DNA from 4 places in the Sulfurovum zhangzhouensis genome. Region 4 is predicted to be linked to each of the others. Evidence: riboswitches for the same ligand, from Rfam matches in the RefSeq annotation. Region 4 holds a riboswitch; each other region holds the start of a gene.

Region 1 (2,205 bases), 180 kb from region 4:
GGGGTATTTTGAAGGAGATATTGAAGAGATCGCTACACAGTGCGGTGTACCTGCTGCACAGGTAGAATCGGTCAGACAGCGTTTTGCTTATCTTCAGCCTTACGGGGTAGGGGCAAAAGACTATAAAGAGTCGTTTTTGTTTCAGTTAAATGAGTTTGATCTAGATGATGATATGAGCCTATTGCTCAGTGCGATGATCATACAGTTTGAATCATTGGAAAAGTTTATCAGCCATCCTAGGTTTTCAGAGGCCAAAGAGATACTGAAACATCTCAAAAATCCGCCGGCTATCAAATACATGCCGAGTGAGCCGCCTATCTTGCCTGACCTTTTTGTCTATTTTGATGAAGATGAGTTGACCATAAAAATGAACAATGCATTTTATCCGGATCTCAAGGTGACACAGATCGATAAGTATGAGAATTTTGCGAAACAGAAATTTAAAGAAGCACGAGAACTGGTCAAGCTCCTGGACCTTAGAAAAAGTACGCTTTATAACATTACACTGGTACTGTTGGAAAAACAGTATTCGTTTTTCATGGGTGGGACGCTAAAACCTTTAAAACTTCAGGATGTTGCAGAAGAGCTTGGATTTAATGAGTCTACAATTTCCCGCGCGATAAGCGGAAAGTATATGGAAACAGAGCATGGTATCTACTCTTTTAAAGACTTCTTTTCCAATGCTATAGGCAATGTGTCTACAGCCGAGCTAAAAGAGTTTATCCAAAGATTGATCCAGAGTGAAGATAAAAACAAACCCTATAGTGACAAAGCGATCCATGAGATGCTTGAAGCACGTTTTGGTATACAGATGGTGAGAAGGTCTATTGCCAAGTACCGCCAGGAGCTGGATATCCCTTCATTTAAAGAGAGGAAGTTCCTTTATCAGCTTGAGATGCTCTAAAATGAATCAAGGAGAAGCTTTCTTAAAAAGATAAATATATTGTTATTATATTTGATAATTTGACTTAATACTTAGTATTTTAATAATGTTTTAAATATAATCAAAATGCATTACAATGTTAAACGCTACACCTATCGTGAGATAGGGTCAGAAAGCCATGGGTCTTGGATACTATAGCTCTATAGTAAAAGAAAAGATCGCCAGGTTGCATAATCAATCAAATACTACACTTATTAAAGGGAAATAATGAAAAAGGGAATGTTATCTCTGGTGTCTATAATGGCACTGAGTGGAATAGCTTATGGGGGCGGTGATATGGGTAAGGCTGTAGAGCCTTATGTCGAAATGCCGGAAGTTGAGGTATATCCTTTCTATATTGGCGTAGGAATGGGAGATGTATCGGTTGATGATGAGACAACTGATGAAAAGATTAGTGCAACTACAGTGGTATTACAAGCAGGATACGAGTTTAACAGTTATGTGGCACTTGAAGGACGTTATACATTAGGTCTGGGTGCTTGTGACTATGATAGCGGTACACTAGGTGTCACTGATGGATATGATGGTGATTATTATAGCTGGGGAGTTTATGTAAAACCTATGTATCCGATTGGAAACTTTGATATTTACGGACTTCTAGGATATGGCCAAATTATGCTTGAAGACCTTGCAGGTGGTGATGCAGTTCAAGGTGGATTCCATTGGGGACTTGGAGTAAGTTATGCGCTTTCAGGAGAGATATCTGTATTTGCCGATTATGTCTCATTGTATGATGATAAAGGACTTGACAAGAGAGCAGAACTTGATGATATAGTTGCCGATACTTGGACAGTCGGTCTTACGTATAAGTTTTAAAAGGAATCAAGAATGAAATTAACAAACTTTAAAATCATACCTTTTGTACTGATGGTTTCTTCACTTTTAGCATTGAATGGCTGTGATAAGTCTTCTACCTCTTCAGACAGTGCGCTTGCCGGTGTAGCTCCTGTAGCAGTAAACGATAGCGGTGTTGGTGTTTCAGGGGCACCGGCAACTATCTTAGTAGTAGCAAACGATACTGATGTTGAAAACAATCTTGATGTCAGTTCTGTACAGATCATCGGGACAGCGAATGCCGGTGATTCTTTGGTGGTAACGGGCGAAGGAACATGGAGTGTTGATGCTGCAGGAAATGTGACTTTTACACCTGAGATTGGATTTACTAATGATCCATCTGTGATCGAGTATATCGTATCTGATACTAATGGACTTGTATCCAATAGTGCTACAGTCACGATAGACTATCCCCAAACAGCACCTGT
Region 2 (2,205 bases), 700 kb from region 4:
AAAAGAGCATTTGGCAATTTTCACCGATAATCTTCCAGAGGCTCCGATCGTACGTGTACATTCTGAGTGTCTGACCGGGGATGCTTTGGGTTCGCTCAAATGTGATTGCGGAGAACAACTTCATGCTGCTATGGAGCTGATCGCAAAAGAGGGTGGAATGATCATTTATCACCGTCAAGAAGGTCGTAACATCGGACTACTCAATAAAGTGAATGCATATGCGTTACAAGATAAAGGATTTGATACGGTTGCTGCAAACCATCAGCTGGGATTTCAAGCCGATGAAAGGACCTATGAGATCGTTGAGTTTATCCTGGAACATTTTGGGATCAAAAAGCTAAGGCTGCTTACTAACAATCCAAAGAAAATTGAAAGCCTCAAAAATATAGAGATCATAGAGCGTATTCCTCTCCAGATCGCTTCAAATCCTCACAATGAAGGGTATCTGCAGACTAAAAAAGAGCAGATGGGGCATTTACTATAGTCCACTTTGTATCAGAATAAATAAGAAACTAAAATTATTTATGCACTCTTCTCTTATCATATAATTCTCAGCTTGTTTGCTCAGTTAAAAAAATTTGCGCGTGTATCGCATATTTGTTATTTCTACTATATAATATCTTCGCTAACTGTTATTTAATTAATGAATAGGTAGAATAAATTACTTTTATTAGAGAAAAAGCCAAACCTATCGTGAGGTAGAGACGGAAAGCTGCGGGTCTTAAAAGAGAAAAGATAGCCGGGTTGCCAGAGATTGTCTGGGGTATTATAATGAAAAGATGGCAGTTTATGTCGTTGAAAAAATTTCGTTTAGTTGATTTACAACTTTTTGTTTTCCTGTTAATTCTATTTGTTTATGTCACTACCTTTACTATATTCACTGAAAGGGGAAGTGATGATATTCGAGAGAATAAGTATACTAAAGAGGTATTACTAGATGATAAGACTCTTTATACTTTTGAAAAAAATGTAGACCTGATAATGGATCTGCGTTTTCAAAACATTTCTATGCTGTTTCCCTCTCTTATACTGAATCATGCTTCGGTCACTTTAGTATCACTGCAAGTGTCAACGATCAAGCCCTATGCTTATATGATGAATATTGATGGGGTGGGTCAAGAATGACAAAGCTCTATTCATTGAAACGTTTCTGGCAGCAGATATTGGGGCAAAAAAAAGAGTTTTGGGCGACAACATTTTATGGCATGGCTGCAACATTACTGCTTCTGCCTATCCCTATGCTTATTCCACTATTGATTGATGAAGTGTTACTTGGACACCCTGGAAAATTGACAGCATTTTTGTCTACGACATTTGGTAATAGTGAAACTTGGTTTTTAGTCTTGGTTACGGTAATTCTTGTGGCTATACTGCGAATGGGAGCATTTGTTTTTAGCAATCAACAAAGTTTTTATGCTATTAAAATTACGCAAAGGATCAGTTATCTGCTAAGACATCGTATCTTGCATCATCTTGAGCGTGTGTGTTTGTCCGAGTATGAGACTTTAAAATCGGGGGGAGTTGTTTCCAAGACCATACAGGATGTAACAGGTGTCAGTAGTTTTGCCAGTGCATTTGTCAGTAGTTTTTTCAGTTCAACCTTGATGCTTATTGGTATTGCAGCAGTCATGTTATGGATGAACTGGGTTCTGGCTTTATTGATCTTATTCCTGAATCCTTTTTTTCTTGCCTTTTCAAAAGTCCTAGGGAAAAAGACAGGAGAGTTGTTAAGACGTCAATATAAAGCCTATGAGGTTTACAATGAACTACTGAATGAAACACTTGAACTCTTTATTCAAGTACGGGCAAGTAACCAAGAGAAAAACTTTTTTGCTCTTATTCTTGACCAGTCCAAAGAGATAGAAAATGCATCCATTGATTATGGCCATAAAGCTGCCGTGGCACAACGGTCTTCCGGACTTTTGACTAATACGGTCATTGATATATTCCGTGCTTTGGGGGTGGTAGTAGTAGCTTATTCTGATTTAAGTGTAGGAATGATGATCGCCTTTTTGTTTTATCTCTCTGCTTTGAATTCTCCTGTACAACAGTTAATGGGACTAATGATCAGCTATCAAAATACCAAACCTGCGATAGAGCGCATTAATGCGCTTTTAAAATTGAAACAGGAGCCACACTACCCTCATGAGAAGAATCCTTTTGAGAATGTATTAACGACTTCAGTTACACTCAAAGATGTTTCAT
Region 3 (2,205 bases), 270 kb from region 4:
ATAGATGTGGTCCATCTTACCACTCTGGATCAAACGGCGTAGCTCCTTTTGTTGATTCTCATTAAGAACAAGTTCAATGTCTTTAACCGTTTCTTCAAAAAGATGTCTATCTTGTTGTATTTTGACAAACTTTATCAATAGTATAATCCATACTACTAAAAGTAAAAATGCTCCTGTTGCATATCCGATAGCAAACCATTTCCCAGTATCATCTATGATATGCATGGATTTACGCAGCTCTGATTGGACTTGGGTAAAGTAATCCATTTTTTTTGTTACTTGGTTTAGCCATCCAAGCAAAGTCACTGCATAACCACCTCTATTGGACTCATACATAATCATCTCGCGTTCTTTTGCAAGAACACTCTTATACTCATCAACAGAGAGTAAAGCATTAAGCCTGGAAACCAACTCTTGATCCTCTATATCACCATAATCAGGAAATCTATCTTGAGCGATCAATTTTTCCCATAGTCTAACATCTTCGTCATTCATTTTTTGAGACCCAAGAAGAATAGAAGAGATCATTGTATTTTCAACTACAGTATTCTCCTTAAGGTTGGTTATCGCCAGGTAGACACTAAAATAGTGGTCAACTTTCTTGGTTGTCAGCGTATTCTGTACACTTTGTAATATCTCCTGGACATTTCCAAATACTTTATGATGATACCTATCCACAAGAATCTCTTGATAATTACCTCTAAGATCATCTACTTCTCGTCTTATCTGTTGAAGTTCCCCACTTATATTTTGTATCTGTCTACTATAGGCACTAAATTGACTATCAGCGATGTAGATCATGAGATTTTTCAATGCCCCATCAACATCACTTCTGTTCTTTTCAAGCTTCTCTGCATCACTCTGTGCTCTTGTTACCATGTAAATAGCACTATTGAGTCTTTCAAACTCCATAGTATCCAATACCAGTTCGATATGTTCTACGAATGATGGAAGGTTCTTGCTATTTTGTGTAAGTTCATAGTTTTTATAAGAATTATATGCAGCATAAGAGAGTATAAAAAAAGCTACCATGACCACACTAAGTAGCAATCCCAGTACACTTTTGTTTTTTGATATATTCATCACAGTCCTTTAGTGTTCTACTTCGTTGAGTTATATAACATGTCTCATATCTTGAATGATTACCGTTATTTCAAGACAAACATAAATCTTGGGTAAAAAGTTAAAAGAAGAATATCCCTAAAAGAGGTAGATTCTATTGGCAGTCTGGCGATCTTTTCTGAAAAAAGACCCATAACTTTCTGTCCCTGACTCACGACAGGTTTAGCTTTTTCAACATTAATACCTATGTGGTAAATTCTACAATGAATAGACTTAAATATATACCAAAGAATACCAACTAAAGTGATCGGCTAAAAATCCTTAATATAGATGATATCATAGGAACTAGACTCTCCACTGGCTCCAATAACACTCTGAAAACGTCGATTATGCCTGTATTTTAACTCAACTCTTGGTATCTCATCATTGATATAGATAATCATAAGATCGTCTGTAAGCTTTTTACCAACTTCTATACTGTTCCCTGCACCAAGTACAAAATGATCGATCTTAACCCCAGCATTTGCTAAAGCAGATTTTGCCATAGCACCTCCCATCATTTTCATCATCTCATCTCCGGTATACGTATCAGAGGCTGATTCATTATCAAAAAGTAGAACGGAAAGTATCTGTTCTCTTGTGAGGCTCGGACTGGAAGAGAAGTTGATATTAGGAGCCTCCGGTGTGCCTGTTACTGTAATAGTAATCAAGTGATTAAGTGCTTGGTGTTTTGCCTTGATCTCTAAAAGCGGTTTATTGAAAGTACCAGTAAAATAGATAAAACTTTTTTCCAGAACAAATTTTTTATTTTGAAAGAGATAAGTGCCGCCTTCAAGTAATTCAATCGATCCCAATACCATTAAAGGCTCATTCATTGCTTTATAAAGGGTAAAACTAGGTTTTGCCTGAATGTTAATGTCTTTTTGTTTGAAGAGAAGAGCTTTTTTACAATGAATATTCAGTGCCATGCTCAACTGATCCATAAAGTGATTGGGTTGTTTTTTTTCTTTATTCTCAACAATAATAATATCACTGTCAGAGGCAAATGACTGTTGATTTATATCGTAATGGATTTCTCCCCCCTGTAAAACGATATCTCCTTTTATATCCGTGCGATTACCGTCAGCTGTTGTCACTATATTA
Region 4 (2,205 bases):
CCAAAAATCCATTAAGCAAAGGTCCTTTTTTTAAATTTTTGAAAGTCATTTCTGATATTCAGGATAGATTTCCTATGGAAAAGTCACCGATCCGTACGGCTTTGGTCACTGCACGTAATTTCTCTACACATGAAAGAGTTCTTCGTACACTTGATGCATGGGGTGTTCGTGTTGATGAAGCGTTCTTCCAGGGTGGGGTACAGAAGTATGAAGTGATCAAAGCATTTGGTGCGGATATCTTCTTTGATGATCAGGATGCACACTTGAAATATACGGCAAAAGATACGCCTTCTGCAAAAGTACCCTATAAGTCTTAGTTTTCTATTAGATAGTTTCACATAACTTGATCAAATACTTTCTAATAATAGATAAAAATCTAAATTAATCTAATTAGCTTTATTTAATCTTAAGAGTAATCAGTCTATAATAAAGAGTACTAAGACTATTAGAGTTTTTAAATATTATTTGTTGTGCCAAACTTGTTGCGAAGCAAGGACGGAAAGCCACGGGTCTCATGAAGATAGCCGGGTTGCCAAATACATCTTATTAGAATGTATTTTTACGTTTCTTCTTTTCTCCTGTTTTACATTTCAATTAGTATTTATTCAGTTTGTTGTGCCAAACTTGTTGCGAAACAAGGACGGAAAGCCACGGGTCTCATGTAGATAGCCGGGTTGCCAAAATGAATTTCTACACTTCGTTTGTACAACAAAAAAAGACCTCACTTTATTGTTGCGTAAAGTATTTATTGTACTTCTTGTTTGAAAGTAGGGCAATAAGGCTTACTTTTTATACAATGAGTTTGGTAGTTAATATTTGTTATAAAGGAATGATGCATGAAACAACTCATAGCCGCTTTGGGATTGACCCTAAGCTTATTACTCTCTGGATGTGGAGGCGGTAGTACATCAACTACTACAGGAATAGCTTCCATGAGTCTTACTGATGCTCCTACTGATGATGAAAATGTAAAAAGTGTATTTGTGACTTTTACGGGACTTAGATATCAATATGCTGACAGTAATGAAAGTTGGCAAGATGTAGATTTTAATGAATCTAGAACAATTGATCTTCTAACACTACAAGATGGAAACAGTACAATGCTTAATGAAGTAGAGCTTCCAGCAGGTGAAATTGCACATGTTCGTTTCAAACTTGATACTTCTAACTGTTATATCGAGTTTGTTGATGGTTCACCAACTGCAAAATTGACTGTTCCAAGTGGTGACCAAACAGGGTATAAAGCGATCGGTGGTTTTACTATCCCAGCGGGTGGAGTTGTTAATATCACTGCAGACTTTGATGTGAGAAAATCTGTGGCTTCAACTGGAAATGGTAAATACATGCTCAAACCAACAATTAAAATCATTGACAATATCGAAGTTGGTGAGATCAATGGTACAATGAATATAGATGTAAACGGATCTCAGGCAATCCTTTATGCATATACTGATGGAAGTTGGGATGATGCTGAATCAAATACTACAGGTAGTAACTTCTCTAATGCTGTTCTAAGCACTGATGCTACAGATGGAACATTTACACTCCCTTGGTTGACTACTGGTACTTATGATCTTGTACTTGTTGCATACACAAATACAGGTGAGTTTGAAAACGTACTAGGATTTATTGATAATGTAGTTGTTGAAGCGGATACTACAACAACTGTAGATATCACAGATGAAAATCTTTTAGATGTTCTTCCATAGTAATTAAAGCAATTAAAATTTTTTGAATATCTCCTTATCCTCCCTTTCGAGGGGGGAGTCTCTCCCCAAAAAGTTACTTTTAAAAATACTGAAAATTAGTTTATTACTGATATTCCAGTATCAGTTTTAAAGAGTAGTGTCGTTAAGTTTTATACAAATAACCGTACCAGTTTATCGATAGGATCCTCATCGGTGTATATCTTCGTATGTCTGATATTATAGTGAATGAAATGTGTTTGCACGGTTTCATCATGTGCTTTAAGTTTCGCTAGATAGTGTTGGATACTTGTTGTACTGAAGTCAGTGTTAAGACTTTGTGTACTCTTGGGATTATCAAGTATCACGTCACCAAGTTTATGAGGTTTCTCTTCTTCTCTATGTCGAACAATAATAGCGATCACTTCATGTTTTTGTGCAAGCAGTGAGAGGTCGACAGGTTCTAAAAAATCTCCTATGATAAAAAGTAGAGAGCGTTTGTGTATATGTGTAGAGAGTG

Evidence for each region. A riboswitch is a leader RNA that binds a small molecule or an ion and turns the genes downstream of it on or off. The one in region 4 is predicted to bind cyclic di-GMP.
Region 1: linked by a shared signal. The riboswitch ahead of PGH07_RS01400 (porin family protein) and the one ahead of PGH07_RS00510 (DUF4382 domain-containing protein) in region 4 are both predicted to bind cyclic di-GMP.
Region 2: linked by a shared signal. The riboswitch ahead of PGH07_RS04155 (hypothetical protein) and the one ahead of PGH07_RS00510 (DUF4382 domain-containing protein) in region 4 are both predicted to bind cyclic di-GMP.
Region 3: linked by a shared signal. The riboswitch ahead of PGH07_RS01990 (hybrid sensor histidine kinase/response regulator) and the one ahead of PGH07_RS00510 (DUF4382 domain-containing protein) in region 4 are both predicted to bind cyclic di-GMP.

What each region holds. Positions count from the first base shown of each region.
Region 1 covers NZ_JAQIBD010000001.1:270,059-272,263, reverse strand. Annotated here, with positions in the region: gene rpoN (RNA polymerase factor sigma-54) at 1-904, shown strand, start outside; cyclic di-GMP riboswitch class I at 1,019-1,117, shown strand; gene PGH07_RS01400 (porin family protein) at 1,151-1,759, shown strand; gene PGH07_RS01395 (Ig-like domain-containing protein) at 1,772-2,205, shown strand, end outside.
Region 2 covers NZ_JAQIBD010000001.1:797,590-799,794, reverse strand. Annotated here, with positions in the region: gene ribA (GTP cyclohydrolase II) at 1-484, shown strand, start outside; cyclic di-GMP riboswitch class I at 672-752, shown strand; gene PGH07_RS04155 (hypothetical protein) at 772-1,125, shown strand; gene PGH07_RS04150 (ABC transporter ATP-binding protein) at 1,122-2,205, shown strand, end outside.
Region 3 covers NZ_JAQIBD010000001.1:367,077-369,281, forward strand. Annotated here, with positions in the region: gene PGH07_RS01990 (hybrid sensor histidine kinase/response regulator) at 1-1,083, opposite strand, end outside; cyclic di-GMP riboswitch class I at 1,219-1,299, opposite strand; gene PGH07_RS01995 (translocation/assembly module TamB domain-containing protein) at 1,374-2,205, opposite strand, start outside.
Region 4 covers NZ_JAQIBD010000001.1:94,982-97,186, reverse strand. Annotated here, with positions in the region: gene PGH07_RS00515 (5'-nucleotidase) at 1-317, shown strand, start outside; cyclic di-GMP riboswitch class I at 463-537, shown strand; cyclic di-GMP riboswitch class I at 608-682, shown strand; gene PGH07_RS00510 (DUF4382 domain-containing protein) at 837-1,709, shown strand; gene PGH07_RS00505 (DUF58 domain-containing protein) at 1,859-2,205, opposite strand, start outside.